DNA from 4 places in the Lysinibacillus sp. FSL K6-0057 genome. Region 4 is predicted to be linked to each of the others. Evidence: a T-box and tRNA genes for the amino acid it is inferred to sense, from the RefSeq annotation. Region 4 holds a T-box; the other regions hold tRNA genes.
What was found. The T-box of region 4 lies ahead of MHB40_RS17560 (valine--tRNA ligase). A T-box ahead of a tRNA ligase gene usually reads a tRNA of that ligase, here a tRNA-Val.

Region 1 (5,207 bases), 360 kb from region 4:
ACTTCCGGAGATTTTAACTGTTCAAACGATAGCTCCTTTATATTCCTCCCAAGCTTATTGGCAATATATTGCGCAATTGCATAAATACCGCCTAATACTTTAAAGGCATTTAAACCAAATCGATAAGATTCATCTTTAACCATGATTTTTTCTACACCCATATATGAAGCAAGTGCCTCAAGATGATGGAGAGGTGTCTGCTCAAATCGCTCATATGTACGCTGAAATTGACCAACCTTCTTTACTTGTTCCAGTGTAAAATATGATAGTAATGGTGAGCCTTGGTTTGTGTTGTCTAGCTGATTGTGCACCCACTTTAATTTTTCCTTCATACCTATCTCCCCCTTTACCAATAGCTTAGTCGATCTAGCTTTAAAATACAAAATTTATTACCAAAATTAAACAGGGGTAGTCAGAGCAAGCAAATATATCAGTTATACATTGGTTTTGGACCTACAAACACCGAGAATTCCAATCTAAACCTCCAGAAAAACAATAAACCCTTACAGGATCTAATTTCTGTAAAGGTTTATTATTATCTAGCTATTTTTAAGTAAATTAAAAAGTGCAGTAGATGTAAATTCATCTACTGCACTTAGTATGACCCGTACGGGATTCGAACCCGTGTTACCGCCGTGAAAGGGCGGTGTCTTAACCACTTGACCAACGGGCCCATGGCGGAGAAGGAGGGATTTGAACCCTCGCGCCGGTTACCCGACCTACACCCTTAGCAGGGGCGCCTCTTCAGCCTCTTGAGTACTTCCCCAAAATAAAAATGGCTCCGAAGGCAGGACTCGAACCTGCGACAACCTGATTAACAGTCAGGTGCTACTACCAACTGAGCTACTTCGGAATAATGGTGGGCCTAAATGGACTCGAACCATCGACCTCACGCTTATCAGGCGTGCGCTCTAACCAGCTGAGCTATAGGCCCTTGGAGCGGGTGATGGGAATCGAACCCACGACATCAGCTTGGAAGGCTGAGGTTTTACCATTAAACTACACCCGCATAAATGGTGGGTCAGGACGGAATCGAACCGCCGACACTTAGAGCTTCAATCTAATGCTCTACCAACTGAGCTACTGACCCATTTCGTCCATGCTAAGCTTGCTCACTCTTTTGCTTCTCATGACTTTTATTTTAAAAATGGCGGTCCCGACCGGGATCGAACCGGCGATCTCCTGCGTGACAGGCAGGCATGTTAACCGCTACACCACGGGACCTTTTGGTTGCGGGGGCCGGATTTGAACCAACGACCTTCGGGTTATGAGCCCGACGAGCTACCACTGCTCCACCCCGCGATAATTTTATGCTGTTTCGAGTTTTTAAAGCACCATTTATAAAAATTTAAAACTGGAGGAGGTAGAGGGATTCGAACCCCCGCGCGGTGTTACCCGCCTGTCGGTTTTCAAGACCGATCCCTTCAGCCAGACTTGGGTATACCTCCGTTACAATATATAAATGGTGGACCTTGCAGGACTCGAACCTGCGACCGGACGGTTATGAGCCGTCTGCTCTAACCAACTGAGCTAAAGGTCCTTAAGATGGCGGCAGAGGGGATCGAACCCCCGACCTTACGGGTATGAACCGTACGCTCTAGCCAGCTGAGCTACGCCGCCAGGATCTTTATACTGGTTAATTTACTTATGGTGGAGCCTAGCGGGATCGAACCGCTGACCTCCTGCGTGCAAGGCAGGCGCTCTCCCAGCTGAGCTAAGGCCCCATAAATTTTTAGGAAATGGTCGGGAAGACAGGATTCGAACCTGCGACCCCTTGGTCCCAAACCAAGTGCTCTACCAAGCTGAGCTACTTCCCGTTGTTCTTTTGGCGCGCCCGACAGGAGTCGAACCCATAACCTTCTGATCCGTAGTCAGACGCTCTATCCAATTGAGCTACGGGCGCATTTAAAATGGTGCCGAGGACCGGAATCGAACCGGTACGGTAGTCACCTACCGCAGGATTTTAAGTCCTGTGCGTCTGCCAGTTCCGCCACCCCGGCACATTTGGAGCGGAAGACGAGGTTCGAACTCGCGACCCCCACCTTGGCAAGGTGGTGTTCTACCACTGAACTACTTCCGCATGTGCATAAGTTTTTTTATCTGGCAATGAAAATAATGGTGCGGGTGAAGGGAGTCGAACCCCCACGCCTTGCGGCGCTAGATCCTAAGTCTAGTGCGTCTGCCAATTCCGCCACACCCGCTTATTATTATTTCAAAAATGGTGAGCCATGAAGGACTCGAACCTTCGACCCTCTGATTAAAAGTCAGATGCTCTACCAACTGAGCTAATGGCTCGAAAAAATGGTGCCGGCTATAGGAATCGAACCCACGACCTACTGATTACAAGTCAGTTGCTCTACCTGCTGAGCTAAACCGGCATATGGTGGAGGATGACGGGCTCGAACCGCCGACCCTCTGCTTGTAAGGCAGATGCTCTCCCAGCTGAGCTAATCCTCCTGGGTACTATGCCTAGCGACGTCCTACTCTCACAGGGGGAAGCCCCCAACTACCATCGGCGCTAAAGAGCTTAACTTCCGTGTTCGGTATGGGAACGGGTGTGACCTCTTTGCCATCATCACTAGACTTTGTTATGTATCTCGTTTTGAAGTTGTTTACCTGTCCTTCAAGACAAGAATTATTGTATAACGTTTTCTAACATTATGCAATACTTTTTTATAAAAAAAAAGAAATTATTACGTTTTGAAGATATTTTTGTTAAGTAAGAGAAATTATTGCCCTGCAAAATATTATAGCAATTGTTGTTTCAAAAGAAAACAATTATTTTATTTTGTATATTTTCTTAACTTATAATCTATTTGAAAACAAGTGAAGAACATAGAAAATCCTCCACTCGTCTTTTCATTAAATATTTGAAAGCTCTATTTTTAATTTTGTAATATCATCAAGTGTGGTGGAAGGACCAAAAGATATTCTAAAAAATTGGCGTGCCGCTTCTAAAGAGAAACCCATTGATAAAATGGCCTTTGTTCCAGATTCACTATGAATATCACATGCACTACCCGTAGAAATACAAATTCCTGCTTCATTTAACTTTAAAAGAACATATTGCCCCTCTACTTTCTCCATCATTACCCCACAAATATTAGGTAGTTGCTGTTTACACTCAACAAGTTGACATGTTTCAGATAAATCATTTTTGAAAAAATTTCTTAAAGTCTCGTAATGTTGCAATTCATATTGATAGTTTTCAATTGCCGCCGCAAAGGCCACAATTGCAGGAGTATCTAATGTTCCCCCTCTTAGCCCTCTCTCATGGGTTACACCTGGTGTTAATGAAGGTACACGAATTGCGGGATTCAGATAAACAGCACCACACCCCTTTGGTCCACCTATTTTATGAGCTGAGATGGTAATCGCATCTGCTCCTTTTGGTATAGGTAGTTTGCCAAATGATTGCACACAATCAACATGACAGAAAATATTTGACTTTCTTGCCATCTCTACAATTTTCTTCACAGGCTGGATAGAACCAATTTCAGAATTGACATGTTGAATGGTAATCAAAGCTGTATCTTCACGAATTGTTTGTTGCAATTGGACCAGATCAACGCAACCATCCTTCTGCAATGGTAATTTCGTTACAACAAAGCCCTTTTTCTCAAGTGTATTCAAAGCTGCATGCACAGACGTATGTTCGGCTTGAGATGAAATAATGTGTTTTCCTTTTTTAGAGGCTAGCGCTAATGACAAGATGGCTATGAGATTTCCTTCAGTTCCGCTCCCTGTAAAAATTACACCATCACTATTTACGCCTAGAGCATGGGCTACAACATTTCTTGACTGCTGGACAAAATAAAGGGCTTGTCCCCCTAGATCATGCAGACTTGCACTGTTTCCATAATAACGTTGTGCAACCTCTACATATGCCTCAAGAGAATTCCTTGTCATAGGTGACGTTGCAGCATAATCCATATAAATCATTGTCTTCTTCCTCTCTAGTTCATCAGGTCTTGTTTTCTTTTTTATTTTATGTAAAGATAGGTGTCAAGACAACTGTAAAGAAGGTATAACTATGGATGTAAAGACAGACGTCCTTATCATTGGTAGTGGTATTGCTGCACTTCAGGCTGCTTTACTGCTTGAAAAACATTTTCAAATACAAATTGTTACAAAATCATCTATATATATGAGTAGCTCTTATCGTGCACAAGGTGGCATTGCTGCTGTTACAAGTGAGGAAGATCATATTCAACACCACATTGCTGATACATTAAAAGCTGGAGAGTATCATCATGAGAAAAGACATGTTGAAACACTTATAAAAAACGGCACTGCAATTATGCAGAAATATCTAAAGAATGGGCTCCCAGTTGATCGGCAGGTTGACGGAAAACCTGCTCTAGGACTTGAGGGAGCACATAGTCACCATCGTATTCTACATGCAGGTGGTGATCGTACAGGTCAGGTTTTCATAGATTACTTGCTTCATCAACTTTCACCAAAAACGAAGATAAATTGCTATGAAATGGCTTATGAGCTTTTACGTAATACAGATGGTGACTGTGTGGGAGTACTCACTAAAGGAGAAAAAGGTACAAAACGCTATTGGGCACATCATGTGATTTTAGCGACAGGCGGTGCAGGTGCCCTCTATTCAAGTACATCTAACTTTCCAACCAATACAGGCGATGGGATCGCATTAGCATTTCGAGCAGGTGCTGCCATCAGTGATATGGAATTTATGCAATTTCACCCAAGTCTGCTTTGGTGCAAAAATGAAGCAAAGGGATTAGTTTCTGAAGCTGTCCGGGGAGCTGGCGGTATCTTTGTCGATGCACAACGTCAGCCGATTATGACGGGCTTGCATGCCCAACTTGACTTAGCTCCAAGACATATTACGGCACTAGCACTATTTACAAAACGGGCTGCAGGTGAAGAAACGTTCATTGATATTGCAAACATACAAGACTTTGAAGCAAAATTTCCAACAATTGCTCAGCTTTGTCATGACAATCAAGTTCATTTACAAGATCGCCTAATCCCCGTGGCTCCAGGAAGTCATTTCTTAATGGGTGGTGTTATTGCTGATGACAAAGGAAGAACTACTATACCAAACTTATATGCAGTTGGTGAGGTTGCCTGTACAGGTGTACATGGTGCGAATCGTTTAGCAAGTAACTCACTATTGGAAGGTATTACATTTGGTCAAAAAATGGCGCAATTCATTATTCAAAAAGGGTGTCATC
Region 2 (5,207 bases), 750 kb from region 4:
TTACAATGTAGATGCCGTTCTCTGCTCGACTATCGAGCAAACATTATATAAAGTAGAAAAAGTATACTATTCCTAATTAAAATAAATGAGGGGAAAGCACCCACACTTGTCCGTCTCCACTTCAAATGTGGTAACAGGCAAACAATAGCCCTCAGGGAACATTTTTACTTCACACTTTTCACAGAAAATTTGATTTGCGGGGAATACATAAGTAGACGCTTAGGTCATGAAGACATTGAAACAACAATGAGAACTTATGCACATCTTCTAAAAGAAACCATTGAAGGAAACGATCAATTGGCAATCGATACTTTTACAGAAATGTATCAGTAGAAGAACAATAAACGCCTTACAATGTCCAAATTAAATTTTATTAAAAAAGCTCATGTTTGAAAAATAAACATGGACTTTTTTTGTTTTGCTTCCCTTAATCAATCCCGTTTAATTATAATAATCTGTTATTATTAACCTAATTACATAATATAAAGCAATATATAATTACATAATCATACAAATTACAATGAGGAGTTAATAGAATGAAAAGAAAAACAAAATCGACTACTATTATCATTGTAATAGCAGCCATCATCGGTGCAGCTTTTGCTTACACTCAATTCACAAATCCAATAGAAAAACCTGCTCAACCTGCTCACTTTCAACAAAAACAATTGTTGTTGAAGGTGACGGAGCAATTCTCGAAAGTAAAACAAAAGAAGAATTGCTTTATCCTGACAACTTAATAGAAGACAAAATAAATGAAGCCATTCACAGCATGTCTCACCAAAAGGTTCAATCTGGTGCTCAATGGGGTCACGAGCAAATAACACAAGAAAAGGTTGACCGATTGTTGGCTGTATGTAAAATGAACGATTATGAACATAACGATCTTTACATTCCAATATTGGAAAGATGGTCGAAAGGTGATTTTTCAAACGCCGTTGACGACCATAATAAAATTTGGAAATTACAACAAGGCGGAGGTGAAGAAGCCCTAGGAAAAGCAACTCGTTTGTCAACGCCAGAGGAGGAAGGGTATTATATAAAAGAATATTTCGAAAATAAAAAATAGGGAAATTTTCTATTTGTCTGCTATTTTTCAATTTATTATCATAATACTAATTACTAAAATCCACCAATTACTAAGATACAAAAAAATTATCGGCGGAGGGTTTTATATATGGAAGAAAGACCGCTAACAGACAAAGAACTTTATCACTTAAATATCGCTTTGAACGCAAAAGCCTATGGATTGAAGAACGTGTACAAGAAGAGTTTGGCGATTGAATTGATAAAATTGGCCCATGACCGTTCCCATACAATGAGAAACAAGCGCGACAACAAGTTTCTAAATTTTTACATCCATTGAGACTCCTGAGTTTATTCAAGACTTAATAGAAATGACCACAAATAAATCACGAGATCAATAACATCACAAAACGTCATTTACTTAACCGTAGTGACGTTTTTTCTTTTGGGTTATATTCCCTATTATTCTATTGGACAATCAACTATCGAAGTCGGGATATTAACAGCAATTGTTGCATACAAAGGCTCTGTTACACTACCTCCGCACACTACTTGAATTGATTTTGTAGTGTAAAGGAACACAAAAAAGACTCCACACAATTAAGTGTGAAGCCTTGATACGTAGCATTCTATTGCTAGTTTTAGATACCGGTGGTCGGGGTCGAACCGACACTCCAAAGGAACACGATTTTGAGTCGTGCGCGTCTGCCAATTCCGCCACACCGGCATAATGGCGATAAAAAAAATCGGATAAACCGATTAGCAGTTAAAATATGGAGGCGGCAACCGGATTTGAACCGGTGATAAAGGTGTTGCAGACCTGTGCCTTACCACTTGGCTATGCCGCCATCATACTTGGAGCGGAAGACGAGGTTCGAACTCGCGACCCCCACCTTGGCAAGGTGGTGTTCTACCACTGAACTACTTCCGCAAAAAATGGCTGGGGTACCTGGATTCGAACCAGGGCATGACGGAATCAAAATCCGTTGCCTTACCGCTTGGCTATACCCCAAAAGATAATTAGATAAAAATGGGGCGACTGATGGGAATCGAACCCACGAATGCCTGAACCACAATCAGGTGCGTTAACCACTTCGCCACAACCGCCATAATTACTATTTGGTATTATTCTAATTTAAAATTAAATGGGGCGACTGATGGGAATCGAACCCACGAATGCCTGAACCACAATCAGGTGCGTTAACCACTTCGCCACAACCGCCATAAAATTAAATTGGCAGGGGCAGTAGGAATCGAACCCACATCAAAGGTTTTGGAGACCTCTATTCTACCGTTAAACTATGCCCCTATTAGATTAAAACTGGTGGAGGGGGACGGATTCGAACCGCCGAACCCTAAGGAGCGGATTTACAGTCCGCCGCGTTTAGCCACTTCGCTACCCCTCCGGGAATACATGGTGCCGGCGATAGGAGTCGAACCCACGACCTACTGATTACAAGTCAGTTGCTCTACCAACTGAGCTACACCGGCAAAAAAACATGATGGGTCAGGACGGAATCGAACCGCCGACACTTAGAGCTTCAATCTAATGCTCTACCAACTGAGCTACTGACCCATGTTATTAAAATAAATGGCGGTCCCGACCGGGATCGAACCGGCGATCTCCTGCGTGACAGGCAGGCATGTTAACCGCTACACCACGGGACCATTTGGTTGCGGGGGCCGGATTTGAACCAACGACCTTCGGGTTATGAGCCCGACGAGCTACCACTGCTCCACCCCGCGATAATGATATATACTATTGTAAAAAATAATGGTGGAGGATGACGGGCTCGAACCGCCGACCCTCTGCTTGTAAGGCAGATGCTCTCCCAGCTGAGCTAATCCTCCATCTGGGTATTTAAATGGTGACCCCTACGGGATTCGAACCCGTGTTACCGCCGTGAAAGGGCGGTGTCTTAACCACTTGACCAAGGGGCCAACTATTGGAACAAATCAAAGTGCTGGCGGAGAGTAAGGGATTTGAACCCTTGAGACAGTGTTAACCGCCTACACGATTTCCAATCGTGCTCCTTCGGCCACTCGGACAACTCTCCAAGAATGGCTCCGAAGGCAGGACTCGAACCTGCGACAACCTGATTAACAGTCAGGTGCTACTACCAACTGAGCTACTTCGGAATAATTTTAGTATATAGCCTAGCGACGTCCTACTCTCACAGGGGGAAGCCCCCAACTACCATCGGCGCTAAAGAGCTTAACTTCCGTGTTCGGTATGGGAACGGGTGTGACCTCTTTGCCATCATCACTAGACTATTTGAAAGACAATACTTATTATAACATATCTTATAAAAATTACAAGTATATTATAATATTTTATTCTTTCAAAACTGGATAAACGTGCATTGAATGTTTCAAACGTTTTGGTTAAGTCCTCGATCGATTAGTATTCGTCAGCTCCATGTGTCACCACACTTCCACCTCGAACCTATCTACCTCATCGTCTTTGAGGGATCTTACTTACTTGCGTAATGGGAAATCTCATCTTGAGGGGGGCTTCATGCTTAGATGCTTTCAGCACTTATCCCGTCCACACATAGCTACCCAGCGATGCCTTTGGCAAGACAACTGGTACACCAGCGGTGTGTCCATCCCGGTCCTCTCGTACTAAGGACAGCTCCTCTCAAATTTCCTACGCCCACGACGGATAGGGACCGAACTGTCTCACGACGTTCTGAACCCAGCTCGCGTACCGCTTTAATGGGCGAACAGCCCAACCCTTGGGACCGACTACAGCCCCAGGATGCGATGAGCCGACATCGAGGTGCCAAACCTCCCCGTCGATGTGGACTCTTGGGGGAGATAAGCCTGTTATCCCCGGGGTAGCTTTTATCCGTTGAGCGATGGCCCTTCCATGCGGAACCACCGGATCACTAAGCCCGTCTTTCGACCCTGCTCGACTTGTAGGTCTCGCAGTCAAGCTCCCTTGTGCCTTTACACTCTACGAATGATTTCCAACCATTCTGAGGGAACCTTTGGGCGCCTCCGTTACCTTTTAGGAGGCGACCGCCCCAGTCAAACTGTCCGCCTGACACTGTCTCCTGCCCCGCTAAGGGGCATGGGTTAGAATTTCAATACAACCAGGGTAGTATCCCACCGACGCCTCCTTCGAAGCTGGCGCTCCGAGATCTCTGGCTCCTACCTATCCTGTACAAGTTGTACCAAAATTCAATATCAGGCTACAGTAAAGCTCCACGGGGTCTTTCCGTCCTGTCGCGGGTAACCTGCATCTTCACAGGTACTATAATTTCACCGAGTCTCTCGTTGAGACAGTGCCCAGATCGTTACGCCTTTCGTGCGGGTCGGAACTTACCCGACAAGGAATTTCGCTACCTTAGGACCGTTATAGTTACGGCCGCCGTTTACTGGGGCTTCAATTCGCAGCTTCGCTTGCGCTAACCACTCCTCTTAACCTTCCAGCACCGGGCAGGCGTCAGCCCCTATACGTCACCTTACGGTTTTGCAGAGACCTGTGTTTTTGCTAAACAGTCGCCTGGGCCTATTCACTGCGGCTCTCATGCGCTTGCACGCTCAAGAGCACCCCTTCTCCCGAAGTTACGGGGTCATTTTGCCGAGTTCCTTAACGAGAGTTCTCTCGCACACCTTAGGATTCTCTCCTCGACTACCTGTGTCGGTTTGCGGTACGGGCACCTCTCACCTCGATAGAGGCTTTTCTTGGCAGTGTGAAATCAGGAACTTCGTCCATACGGACTCGCCATCACAGCTCAACGTTACAGTGTGCGGATTTGCCTACACACACGCCTTACTGCTTGGACGCGCATATCCAACAGCGCGCTTACCCTATCCTACTGCGTCCCCCCATTTCTCAAACGGTGAGGAGGTGGTACAGGAATATCAACCTGTTGTCCATCGCCTACGCCTATCGGCCTCGGCTTAGGTCCCGACTAACCCTGAGCGGACGAGCCTTCCTCAGGAAACCTTAGTCATACGGTGGACGGGATTCTCACCCGTCTTTCGCTACTCATACCGGCATTCTCACTTCTAAGCGCTCCACCAGTCCTTCCGGTCTGACTTCAACGCACTTAGAACGCTCTCCTACCACTGACATCGTAGATGTCAATCCACAGCTTCGGTGAATCGTTTAGCCCCGATACATTTTCGGCGCAGCGTCACTCGACCAGTGAGCTATTACGCACTCTTTA
Region 3 (5,207 bases), 1.8 Mb from region 4:
AATAGACGTCCGATACATTTATTGCTATTACGCCATGCCACTCGTGCACCAAAAACTAGCTCCTCAGTTGTTGGGTAATATTCACCTGCATTTTCAACTTCCTGTAATCTATTCTTTAACCAAAGTTCTGATTTATTTTGTTCTGTCTGGTATAAACTTAAAAATTGCTGTATCTCCTGTATATTCATATCGATTCCTCCACTTATCCTCATATTAGAGGAACAAAACAACAAGCACCATGAAAATAGTACTTGAAAAAACATACATATTTTATATATGAAATAGTTTGTTCAAATTTAATCTGTAGATTCTCTTTCGTAAAGAGAATCTACATAGTGTTGAAAAACAAAACTAACAATAGAATTTTTGTGAAAGGTGAAAACGGATTTCCGTTGCAGGCTACTTGCTTTCCTGTGGGCGAGCGCCGAGCCGCTTCCTCTGCTACCGCTCCGTGCAGGGGCTCGCCTGTCTCGCTATCCCACGGGAGTCAAGTAGCCCTCCACTCCAACCTACAAAATGTTAACTTTTTTAGCAAAGGTTTTCAAATAAAGTGAAGGTCTTCACTACCCTTTATGAAGGGGTGTTGTCACTACACAATGAAAATAAGAGCCTATCTAATTATACAAATCATGGGCTATTTTGATCGCTACGGTTAGTATGTAAGATAAGGAAAAGACACTTTTGCACATGGTTGATTGGAGTGGAGCCAGCGTCACTCCTAAGGGATTTAGCGTCACAAAGGAGACCCTGGAGCGAACGCTAGTGAGTGAAGCGGCTCATCGGACGCCCCCTGGAAAGGACGCTGGCGGAACGGAAATCAACCCCTCACCTTGCTAAAAGGTCTTTTTCTACTAATGACATGATCTTTTTTCAACAACATGAAAAAGGAGAATGTACTTAAAGAAAATAGAAAAAAGCATGTAACACACATCTGTGCTACATGCTTGATGACCCGTACGGGATTCGAACCCGTGTTACCGCCGTGAAAGGGCGGTGTCTTAACCACTTGACCAACGGGCCGTGGCTCCGAAGGCAGGACTCGAACCTGCGACAACCTGATTAACAGTCAGGTGCTACTACCAACTGAGCTACTTCGGAATAATGATGGGCCTAAATGGACTCGAACCATCGACCTCACGCTTATCAGGCGTGCGCTCTAACCAGCTGAGCTATAGGCCCATTTTGGAGCGGGTGATGAGAATCGAACTCACGACATCAGCTTGGAAGGCTGAGGTTTTACCATTAAACTACACCCGCAATAATGGTGGGTCAGGACGGAATCGAACCGCCGACACTTAGAGCTTCAATCTAATGCTCTACCAACTGAGCTACTGACCCGGAAAATGGAGGAGGTAGAGGGATTCGAACCCCCGCGCGGTGTTACCCGCCTGTCGGTTTTCAAGACCGATCCCTTCAGCCAGACTTGGGTATACCTCCAAAAATATTAAAATGGTGGAGCCTAGCGGGATCGAACCGCTGACCTCCTGCGTGCAAGGCAGGCGCTCTCCCAGCTGAGCTAAGGCCCCATTTATCATGAAAGATGGTCGGAATGACAGGATTCGAACCTACGACCCCTTGGTCCCAAACCAAGTGCTCTACCAAGCTGAGCTACATTCCGTAAACGTGAATTTATTGGCGCGCCCGACAGGAGTCGAACCCATAACCTTCTGATCCGTAGTCAGACGCTCTATCCAATTGAGCTACGGGCGCATATTAATTAAAAAATGATGAGCCATGAAGGACTCGAACCTTCGACCCTCTGATTAAAAGTCAGATGCTCTACCAACTGAGCTAATGGCTCGTAAAATAAAAAATGGCTGGGGTACTAGGATTCGAACCTAGGCATGACGGAATCAAAATCCGTTGCCTTACCGCTTGGCTATACCCCAATTTTGAAATGGGGCGACTGATGGGAATCGAACCCACGAATGTCGGAACCACAATCCGATGCGTTAACCACTTCGCCACAATCGCCACTATAAAATAATAGCTATATATGAACGAGTACCTCAATACCTGGCAGGGGCAGTAGGAATCGAACCCACACCAAAGGTTTTGGAGACCTCTATTCTACCGTTGAACTATGCCCCTAAAATGGTGGAGGGGGACGGATTCGAACCGCCGAACCCTAAGGAGCGGATTTACAGTCCGCCGCGTTTAGCCACTTCGCTACCCCTCCAAGGGAATGGTGCCGGCGATAGGAGTCGAACCCACGACCTACTGATTACAAGTCAGTTGCTCTACCAACTGAGCTACACCGGCAATAATAATGGCGGTCCCGACCGGGATCGAACCGGCGATCTCCTGCGTGACAGGCAGGCATGTTAACCGCTACACCACGGGACCATAATGGTGGAGGATGACGGGCTCGAACCGCCGACCCTCTGCTTGTAAGGCAGATGCTCTCCCAGCTGAGCTAATCCTCCACAAAAAATAAGCGAAGCGATGTCCTACTCTCACAGGGGGAAACCCCCAACTACCATCGGCGCTAAAGAGCTTAACTTCCGTGTTCGGTATGGGAACGGGTGTGACCTCTTTGCCATCATCACTTCACTTATTCAGTTGAAAGACTTATTCTTTCAAAACTGGATAAACGTGCATTGAATGTGTCAAACGTTTTGGTTAAGTCCTCGATCGATTAGTATTCGTCAGCTCCATGTGTCACCACACTTCCACCTCGAACCTATCTACCTCATCGTCTTTGAGGGATCTTACTTACTTGCGTAATGGGAAATCTCATCTTGAGGGGGGCTTCATGCTTAGATGCTTTCAGCACTTATCCCGTCCACACATAGCTACCCAGCGATGCCTTTGGCAAGACAACTGGTACACCAGCGGTGTGTCCATCCCGGTCCTCTCGTACTAAGGACAGCTCCTCTCAAATTTCCTACGCCCACGACGGATAGGGACCGAACTGTCTCACGACGTTCTGAACCCAGCTCGCGTACCGCTTTAATGGGCGAACAGCCCAACCCTTGGGACCGACTACAGCCCCAGGATGCGATGAGCCGACATCGAGGTGCCAAACCTCCCCGTCGATGTGGACTCTTGGGGGAGATAAGCCTGTTATCCCCGGGGTAGCTTTTATCCGTTGAGCGATGGCCCTTCCATGCGGAACCACCGGATCACTAAGCCCGTCTTTCGACCCTGCTCGACTTGTAGGTCTCGCAGTCAAGCTCCCTTGTGCCTTTACACTCTACGAATGATTTCCAACCATTCTGAGGGAACCTTTGGGCGCCTCCGTTACCTTTTAGGAGGCGACCGCCCCAGTCAAACTGTCCGCCTGACACTGTCTCCTGCCCCGCTAAGGGGCATGGGTTAGAATTTCAATACAACCAGGGTAGTATCCCACCGACGCCTCCTTCGAAGCTGGCGCTCCGAGATCTCTGGCTCCTACCTATCCTGTACAAGTTGTACCAAAATTCAATATCAGGCTACAGTAAAGCTCCACGGGGTCTTTCCGTCCTGTCGCGGGTAACCTGCATCTTCACAGGTACTATAATTTCACCGAGTCTCTCGTTGAGACAGTGCCCAGATCGTTACGCCTTTCGTGCGGGTCGGAACTTACCCGACAAGGAATTTCGCTACCTTAGGACCGTTATAGTTACGGCCGCCGTTTACTGGGGCTTCAATTCGCAGCTTCGCTTGCGCTAACCACTCCTCTTAACCTTCCAGCACCGGGCAGGCGTCAGCCCCTATACGTCACCTTACGGTTTTGCAGAGACCTGTGTTTTTGCTAAACAGTCGCCTGGGCCTATTCACTGCGGCTCTCATGCGCTTGCACGCTCAAGAGCACCCCTTCTCCCGAAGTTACGGGGTCATTTTGCCGAGTTCCTTAACGAGAGTTCTCTCGCACACCTTAGGATTCTCTCCTCGACTACCTGTGTCGGTTTGCGGTACGGGCACCTCTCACCTCGATAGAGGCTTTTCTTGGCAGTGTGAAATCAGGAACTTCGTCCATACGGACTCGCCATCACAGCTCAACGTTACAGTGTGCGGATTTGCCTACACACACGCCTTACTGCTTGGACGCGCATATCCAACAGCGCGCTTACCCTATCCTACTGCGTCCCCCCATTTCTCAAACGGTGAGGAGGTGGTACAGGAATATCAACCTGTTGTCCATCGCCTACGCCTATCGGCCTCGGCTTAGGTCCCGACTAACCCTGAGCGGACGAGCCTTCCTCAGGAAACCTTAGTCATACGGTGGACGGGATTCTCACCCGTCTTTCGCTACTCATACCGGCATTCTCACTTCTAAGCGCTCCACCAGTCCTTCCGGTCTGACTTCAACGCACTTAGAACGCTCTCCTACCACTGACATCGTAGATGTCAATCCACAGCTTCGGTGAATCGTTTAGCCCCGATACATTTTCGGCGCAGCGTCACTCGACCAGTGAGCTATTACGCACTCTTTAAATGATGGCTGCTTCTAAGCCAACATCCTGGTTGTCTGTGCAACGCCACATCCTTTTCCACTTAACGATTACTTTGGGACCTTAGCTGGTGGTCTGGGCTGTTTCCCTTTTGACTACGGATCTTATCACTCGCAGTCTGACTCCCGTGTATAAATATCTGGCATTCGGAGTTTGTCTGAATTCGGTAAACCGGGATGGCCCCCTAGTCCAAACAGTGCTCTACCTCCAGTATTCTCATCACGAGGCTAGCCCTAAAGCTATTTCGGAGAGAACCAGCTATCTCCAAGTTCGATTGGAATTTCTCCGCTACCCACACCTCATCCCCGCACTTTTCAACGTGCGTGGGTTCGGGCCTCCAGTAAGTGTTACCTCACCTTCACCCTGGACATGGGTAGATCACCTGGTTTCGGGTCTACGACCACGTACTATTTCGCCCTATTCAGACTCGCTTTCGCTGCGGCTCCGCCTTCTAAAGCTTAACCTCGCACGTAATCGTAACTCGCCGGTTCATTCTACAAAAGGCACGCTATCACCCATTAACGGGCTCTAACTACTTGTAGGCACACGGTTTCAGGATCTCTTTCACTCCCCTTCCGGGGTGCTTTTCACCTTTCCCTCACGGTACTGGTTCACTATCGGTCACTAGGTAGTATTTAGCCTTGGGAGATGGTCCTCCCGGATTCCGACGGAATTTCACGTGTTCCGCCGTACTCAGGATCCACTCAGGAGGGAACGAACTTTCGACTACAGGGCTTTTACCTGCTCTGGCGGACCTTTCCAAGTCGCTTC
Region 4 (5,207 bases):
TTAAAAAATTAGGTGATCAGCTAGAAGCTGGTTTCCGTGAAGCAGCATCCAAATATAATATCCCACACACTGTTAATCGTGCAGGTTCTATGATTGGCTTCTTCTTTACAAATGAAGATGTCATTGATTTTGCTTCTGCTAAAACGTCTGATTTACAATTGTTCGCTGAATACTTCCGTTTGATGGCAGAAGAAGGTATTTTCTTACCGCCTTCTCAATTCGAAGGATTATTCATCTCAACAGCTCATACGGAAGAGCATATTGCGAAAACGGTGGCTGCATTCGATAAAGTATTTGCACAATTAGCGCAATAAAATTTGATAGAGCATGCTAGAATGATTTCTAGCATGCTCTTTTTGTGTGCTTTGAAAACCCCCTGCTATGCAGGGGGTTCCGGAAAGCTTTTAGCTATGGACAATAAAAAAACTCCAAACGTACAATAAAGTCAGGTCTAGTCAACCGACTTCGTACGAAAGGAGCCACCATAAATGGATAATAAAAGTTTAGCACATACAACGTGGAATTGTAAGTATCATATCGTCTTTGCGCCAAAGTATAGAAGGCAGATTATTTATGGTCAAATTAAAGCAGATGTTGGAAGAATATTGCGCCAATTATGTGAAAGAAAAGATGTAGAAATCATAGAGGCAACAGCCTGTCCTGACCATATTCATATGTTGGTAAGTATTCCTCCGAAATTGAGTGTATCTGCGTTCATGGGTTATTTAAAAGGGAAGAGTAGTCTAATGATTTTCGACCGACATGCAAATTTAAAGTATAAATACGGTAATCGTCAATTCTGGTGTCGAGGATACTATGTGGATACAGTCGGCCGAAATAAGAAAAAGATACAGGAGTATATAAAAAATCAATTACAAGAAGATATCCTGCAAGATCAAATGACGATGAAAGAATTCATTGACCCATTCACAGGAGAAGAAATCAAGAGAAAGAAAAAATAAGTAAGCCGCTTTAGCGGTTTGTGTGAAAACGGAGTGCGGTTGACGGACCATTCAGAATGTCTTTAGACATGGGCCAGTACCCCAGCGTTTCACGCGCAGAGCAAACCACCAGTTATACTGGTGGTTCTGATTTGATGGATAAAGCAGAAAGCATTATAGTGCTAGAGAAATGTATGGACAAAAAGGGGGAATAGCATATATTTACTAGTAAACAAGATCTTCTATACTGGATGAAGGACCTGCTTTTGTCAAAATTACATCTTTCAGCATAGCCAAATTGTGGGCGATTTCGTTTATAATATAGCTATTCATAAAAGAAAGTAGTGAATTGATATGGCAACAGGCACACACACGGTCGAAGTACCCGTAAGGATTGAACATGTATGGGATTTCGTTAGTGATATGGAAAAATGGGCAAAGCTTGTCCCAGGTTATAATGCACACGAAATGATTGATGACAAACACTCCACTTGGACTTTTAAAGGCAATGTTGGCGTATTGAAAAAAACAGTAGAAGTAGAAATTACAATCTTAGAATGGTTGGCACCTTCAAAAGTTACATTCGAATTAAAGGGTCTTTCTGATAATTTCACAGGAAATGGTTATTTCCTTGCAGAAAGCATCGATGCTGAAAATACAAAAATGACAGGATTCTTAGAAGTCGTTGCTGGTGGGTTAGCTGGCCCTGTTTTAAATCCGATTTTTAAACCGATCGTACCAAAGGCAACGAAAATGCTAACAGATCGTGTAGCTAATAAAATTAAATTAGTAAATGTTTAATTAAGACGAACATCCATGAAAGTGGCATGCTAGAATACTACTTCTAGCATGCCATTTTTCTAGTAGTATCTATTTTTAACTCTGTTCAACTTGAAACACCCTAGCATACTATCCTTCCAAGCGTCATATGATGCAGAGGGAGGGATTATTATCGAACACAAAACTTGGAATATGCGCGAAACATTTTGTTTTCCTGGATACGGCTGCCCAACAGAAATAGCAGCTGTACAAATTAAGCCTCAGTGGCAGGCAATGCAGTTAGAGGATTCACTTCGACTTATGGGCATCTATCATATCACCGCACACGTTCGCTTTGATTTTCAAGATATGCAAGCATTTACAGATAATGAAGATTTAATTACAATTGATGCCCTTGATATCCAAGGAGATACTGGTTATTTTGAGTATGCCGTACCTTTACATGTTGATTTACCAAAAGAATCGGATGTCAAAGATTTAATGGTCAAGGATATTCGCCCTAGTCTGGCAAATCAGATGTGTCAGCTTGAGTGGACAGTCACAAGTGCTTTCAATGAATATGAACCTGTTGTTGAAAGAAATATGTTAGACAATCCACACTTATCAACCCATGCTTTCGAACAAGAGGAAACAATGGCAGTAATCGAAGAAAGTGTTCAAGTGAAACAACCTGCCGCAGTAGCAGCAGCTTCACGCCAAGAGAACTCTACAACAGTTGACCAAAAAGCTGTATTGAGAGAATCCTCAAGCCATATTGTTGTACGTGAATCCAGTACTTGGCATGAAGTGCCTTCTATGATTTGGGATCTAACAGAAGAATATACACCGCTTAAAGTTCGTGTTTCAAATGATGTCTTTCAAAAGTAAATAGCAGAGAAGTAGCAGGAGTAATAAGAAGACTAAATCACCTGATGTTGGCACAATAATGACACGGATAAACTGAAAAGCACAAATCGGCACGATAATGGTTCTGCAATAAAAACGAACTTGCCGTAGCCAAGGTGGTAAAAGCCAAGGGTTATACTTGCGTCGACGCATTTGAATTGTCACTTCCTTTTCTATTTACTTTCCTCTTACTAAAAGATGACTAAATCACTTGAAAAATGACACGATCCTGCGGTACAATAAGGAAAATCAAATACAGATGCTATGATAGGGAAGAGTAAATTTTGTCTACATTTTCAGAGAGGAAACGGTAGCTGAGAAGTTTCTATTTGTACTGAATTGAAGGTAGCCCTTGAGCAGCTTTAGTGAACTAATAGTAGTTAAAGCCGGTTAAACACCGTTACCGAATTGAGAGCCAGTAGGGAAGGCTGAGAAAATGTGTCATTTAACATTTATCTTAACCACTGCTGGAATTAAAGGTGGTACCGCGAACTAAAACTCCTTCGTCCTTTTAGACGAGAGGAGTTTTTTTATTGGGTAAAAAAATGAACAGCATTTCTTTACCAACAGTTTTCAAACAATAGGAGGAGTCAATATGACAGAAAACATTTCAATGCCAACTAAATATGACCCACAGTCCATTGAAGCTGGTCGCTATGAATGGTGGTTACAAGGGAAGTTTTTCGAGGCACAGCCTGAAAGTGGGAAAAAACCCTATTCAATCGTTATTCCACCACCAAACGTAACAGGTAAATTACACCTTGGTCATGCTTGGGATACAACATTACAAGATATCCTCATTCGTATGAAACGCATGCAAGGTTATGATGCCCTTTGGTTGCCTGGTATGGATCATGCGGGTATTGCAACACAGGCAAAAGTAGAAGCAAAGCTGCGTGAGGATAATATTACACGTTATGATTTAGGACGTGAAAAATTCCTTGAAAAAACATGGGAATGGAAAGAAGAATATGCTGGACATATTCGTGATCAATGGGCAAAGCTTGGTCTTGGATTAGACTATACGCGTGAACGTTTCACACTAGATAAAGGCCTTTCAGATGCGGTAAAAACAGTTTTTGTTCAGTTATATGAAAAAGGTTTAATTTACCGTGGTGAGCGTATCATCAACTGGGACCCAGCGGCGAAAACAGCATTGTCTGATATTGAAGTAATTTATCAGGATGTGCAAGGTGCCTTCTATCATATGAAATATCCATTAGCTGATGGCTCAGGCTATGTAGAAGTTGCTACTACACGTCCCGAAACAATGCTTGGTGACTCTGGGGTAGCTGTTCACCCGAACGATGAGCGTTACCAGCATTTAATTGGTAAAACCGTTATTTTACCGATTGTAGGTCGCGAAATCCCGATTGTTGCTGATGACTATGTTGATATGGAATTTGGTACTGGGGTTGTAAAAATGACACCAGCCCATGATCCGAACGACTTTGAAGTTGGTAATCGTCATAATCTAGAGCGTATTCTAGTAATGAATGAAGACGGCACAATGAATGATCTTGCTGGTAAATATAAAGGAATGGATCGCTTTGAATGCCGCAAGCAAATCGTTGCTGATTTACAAGAAGCAGGCGTGTTAATTCGTATTGAAGAGCATATGCATTCAGTAGGACACTCTGAACGTTCTGGTGCTGTTGTTGAGCCATACCTTTCAGCACAATGGTTCGTTAAAATGCAACCACTTGCTGACGCTTCCCTAGAGCTACAAAAGGATGAAGAAGGGAAAGTAAACTTTGTTCCTGCTCGTTTTGAAAACACATATTCTCGCTGGATGGAGAATATTCGTGATTGGTGTATTTCTCGTCAATTATGGTGGGGCCATCAAATCCCAGCTTGGTACCATAATGAAACAGGCGAAATATACGTAGGTAAAGAAGCGCCAGCTGATGCAGAAAACTGGACGCAAGATGAAGATGTACTAGATACATGGTTCTCTTCAGCACTATGGCCATTTTCTACAATGGGCTGGCCGGATGAAGCAAATGAAGAATTTAAACGTTACTATCCAACCAGTACTTTAGTAACAGGTTATGATATTATTTTCTTCTGGGTATCTCGCATGATTTTCCAAGGCCTTGAGTTTACAGAGCAACGTCCATTTAAAGATGTACTCATTCATGGTTTAGTACGTGACGGTGAAGGACGTAAAATGAGTAAATCACTTGGCAATGGTGTTGATCCAATGGATGTTATTGAACAATACGGTGCAGATTCATTACGCTACTTCTTAGCTACTGGTTCATCACCTGGTCAAGATTTACGCTATACAACTGAAAAAGTAGAAGCAGTATGGAACTTCTCCAATAAGATTTGGAATGCATCACGTTTTGCGCTTATGAATATGGATGGTATGACATATGATGAGATCGACTTAACTGGTGAAAAATCAGTTGCTGACAAATGGATTTTAACACGCTTAAATGAAACAATTGAACGAGTAACTTCTCTTGCAGAGCGTTATGAATTCGGTGAAGTGGGTCGTGAATTGTACAATTTCATTTGGGATGATTTCTGTTCTTGGTATATTGAAATGGCAAAATTACCACTTTACGGAGAGGATGAAGCAGCTAAAAAGACAAC

Region 1: it has a tRNA-Val gene. The T-box ahead of MHB40_RS17560 (valine--tRNA ligase) is inferred to sense a tRNA for this amino acid. The anticodon was not compared.
Region 2: it has a tRNA-Val gene. The T-box ahead of MHB40_RS17560 (valine--tRNA ligase) is inferred to sense a tRNA for this amino acid. The anticodon was not compared.
Region 3: it has a tRNA-Val gene. The T-box ahead of MHB40_RS17560 (valine--tRNA ligase) is inferred to sense a tRNA for this amino acid. The anticodon was not compared.

Annotation. Positions count from the first base shown of each region.
Region 1 covers NZ_CP152047.1:3,877,403-3,882,609, forward strand. Annotated here, with positions in the region: gene MHB40_RS19140 (diaminopropionate ammonia-lyase) at 1-332, opposite strand, end outside; tRNA gene MHB40_RS19145 (tRNA-Glu) at 602-673, opposite strand; tRNA gene MHB40_RS19150 (tRNA-Ser) at 676-766, opposite strand; tRNA gene MHB40_RS19155 (tRNA-Asn) at 777-853, opposite strand; tRNA gene MHB40_RS19160 (tRNA-Ile) at 858-934, opposite strand; tRNA gene MHB40_RS19165 (tRNA-Gly) at 936-1,009, opposite strand; tRNA gene MHB40_RS19170 (tRNA-Phe) at 1,015-1,090, opposite strand; tRNA gene MHB40_RS19175 (tRNA-Asp) at 1,149-1,224, opposite strand; tRNA gene MHB40_RS19180 (tRNA-Met) at 1,228-1,302, opposite strand; tRNA gene MHB40_RS19185 (tRNA-Ser) at 1,356-1,448, opposite strand; tRNA gene MHB40_RS19190 (tRNA-Ile) at 1,464-1,540, opposite strand; tRNA gene MHB40_RS19195 (tRNA-Met) at 1,547-1,620, opposite strand; tRNA gene MHB40_RS19200 (tRNA-Ala) at 1,649-1,724, opposite strand; tRNA gene MHB40_RS19205 (tRNA-Pro) at 1,741-1,817, opposite strand; tRNA gene MHB40_RS19210 (tRNA-Arg) at 1,827-1,903, opposite strand; tRNA gene MHB40_RS19215 (tRNA-Leu) at 1,912-2,000, opposite strand; tRNA gene MHB40_RS19220 (tRNA-Gly) at 2,006-2,080, opposite strand; tRNA gene MHB40_RS19225 (tRNA-Leu) at 2,117-2,201, opposite strand; tRNA gene MHB40_RS19230 (tRNA-Lys) at 2,220-2,295, opposite strand; tRNA gene MHB40_RS19235 (tRNA-Thr) at 2,303-2,378, opposite strand; tRNA gene MHB40_RS19240 (tRNA-Val) at 2,382-2,457, opposite strand; rRNA gene rrf (5S ribosomal RNA) at 2,468-2,583, opposite strand; gene MHB40_RS19250 (cysteine desulfurase family protein) at 2,863-3,933, opposite strand; gene nadB (L-aspartate oxidase) at 4,034-5,207, shown strand, end outside.
Region 2 covers NZ_CP152047.1:4,272,139-4,277,345, forward strand. Annotated here, with positions in the region: gene MHB40_RS21335 (DUF2785 domain-containing protein) at 1-76, shown strand, start outside; gene MHB40_RS21340 (hypothetical protein) at 537-740, shown strand; gene MHB40_RS21345 (DUF6241 domain-containing protein) at 719-1,069, shown strand; tRNA gene MHB40_RS21350 (tRNA-Leu) at 1,673-1,753, opposite strand; tRNA gene MHB40_RS21355 (tRNA-Cys) at 1,801-1,874, opposite strand; tRNA gene MHB40_RS21360 (tRNA-Gly) at 1,883-1,957, opposite strand; tRNA gene MHB40_RS21365 (tRNA-Gln) at 1,964-2,038, opposite strand; tRNA gene MHB40_RS21370 (tRNA-His) at 2,058-2,133, opposite strand; tRNA gene MHB40_RS21375 (tRNA-His) at 2,173-2,248, opposite strand; tRNA gene MHB40_RS21380 (tRNA-Trp) at 2,262-2,335, opposite strand; tRNA gene MHB40_RS21385 (tRNA-Tyr) at 2,349-2,432, opposite strand; tRNA gene MHB40_RS21390 (tRNA-Thr) at 2,442-2,517, opposite strand; tRNA gene MHB40_RS21395 (tRNA-Phe) at 2,530-2,602, opposite strand; tRNA gene MHB40_RS21400 (tRNA-Asp) at 2,619-2,694, opposite strand; tRNA gene MHB40_RS21405 (tRNA-Met) at 2,698-2,772, opposite strand; tRNA gene MHB40_RS21410 (tRNA-Val) at 2,802-2,877, opposite strand; tRNA gene MHB40_RS21415 (tRNA-Glu) at 2,893-2,967, opposite strand; tRNA gene MHB40_RS21420 (tRNA-Ser) at 2,992-3,083, opposite strand; tRNA gene MHB40_RS21425 (tRNA-Asn) at 3,089-3,165, opposite strand; rRNA gene rrf (5S ribosomal RNA) at 3,182-3,297, opposite strand; rRNA gene MHB40_RS21435 (23S ribosomal RNA) at 3,408-5,207, opposite strand, start outside.
Region 3 covers NZ_CP152047.1:284,561-289,767, reverse strand. Annotated here, with positions in the region: gene MHB40_RS01365 (nitric oxide synthase oxygenase) at 1-188, opposite strand, end outside; tRNA gene MHB40_RS01360 (tRNA-Glu) at 949-1,020, opposite strand; tRNA gene MHB40_RS01355 (tRNA-Asn) at 1,022-1,098, opposite strand; tRNA gene MHB40_RS01350 (tRNA-Ile) at 1,106-1,179, opposite strand; tRNA gene MHB40_RS01345 (tRNA-Gly) at 1,184-1,257, opposite strand; tRNA gene MHB40_RS01340 (tRNA-Phe) at 1,263-1,338, opposite strand; tRNA gene MHB40_RS01335 (tRNA-Ser) at 1,345-1,437, opposite strand; tRNA gene MHB40_RS01330 (tRNA-Ala) at 1,451-1,526, opposite strand; tRNA gene MHB40_RS01325 (tRNA-Pro) at 1,542-1,618, opposite strand; tRNA gene MHB40_RS01320 (tRNA-Arg) at 1,634-1,710, opposite strand; tRNA gene MHB40_RS01315 (tRNA-Lys) at 1,729-1,801, opposite strand; tRNA gene MHB40_RS01310 (tRNA-Gln) at 1,815-1,889, opposite strand; tRNA gene MHB40_RS01305 (tRNA-His) at 1,899-1,974, opposite strand; tRNA gene MHB40_RS01300 (tRNA-Trp) at 2,018-2,091, opposite strand; tRNA gene MHB40_RS01295 (tRNA-Tyr) at 2,096-2,179, opposite strand; tRNA gene MHB40_RS01290 (tRNA-Thr) at 2,187-2,262, opposite strand; tRNA gene MHB40_RS01285 (tRNA-Asp) at 2,271-2,346, opposite strand; tRNA gene MHB40_RS01280 (tRNA-Val) at 2,351-2,426, opposite strand; rRNA gene rrf (5S ribosomal RNA) at 2,438-2,553, opposite strand; rRNA gene MHB40_RS01270 (23S ribosomal RNA) at 2,619-5,207, opposite strand, start outside.
Region 4 covers NZ_CP152047.1:3,518,541-3,523,747, reverse strand. Annotated here, with positions in the region: gene hemL (glutamate-1-semialdehyde 2,1-aminomutase) at 1-314, shown strand, start outside; gene tnpA (IS200/IS605 family transposase) at 489-962, shown strand; gene MHB40_RS17575 (SRPBCC family protein) at 1,296-1,742, shown strand; gene MHB40_RS17570 (valyl-tRNA synthetase) at 1,914-2,588, shown strand; gene MHB40_RS17565 (hypothetical protein) at 2,565-2,759, opposite strand; T-box leader at 2,862-3,120, shown strand; gene MHB40_RS17560 (valine--tRNA ligase) at 3,202-5,207, shown strand, end outside.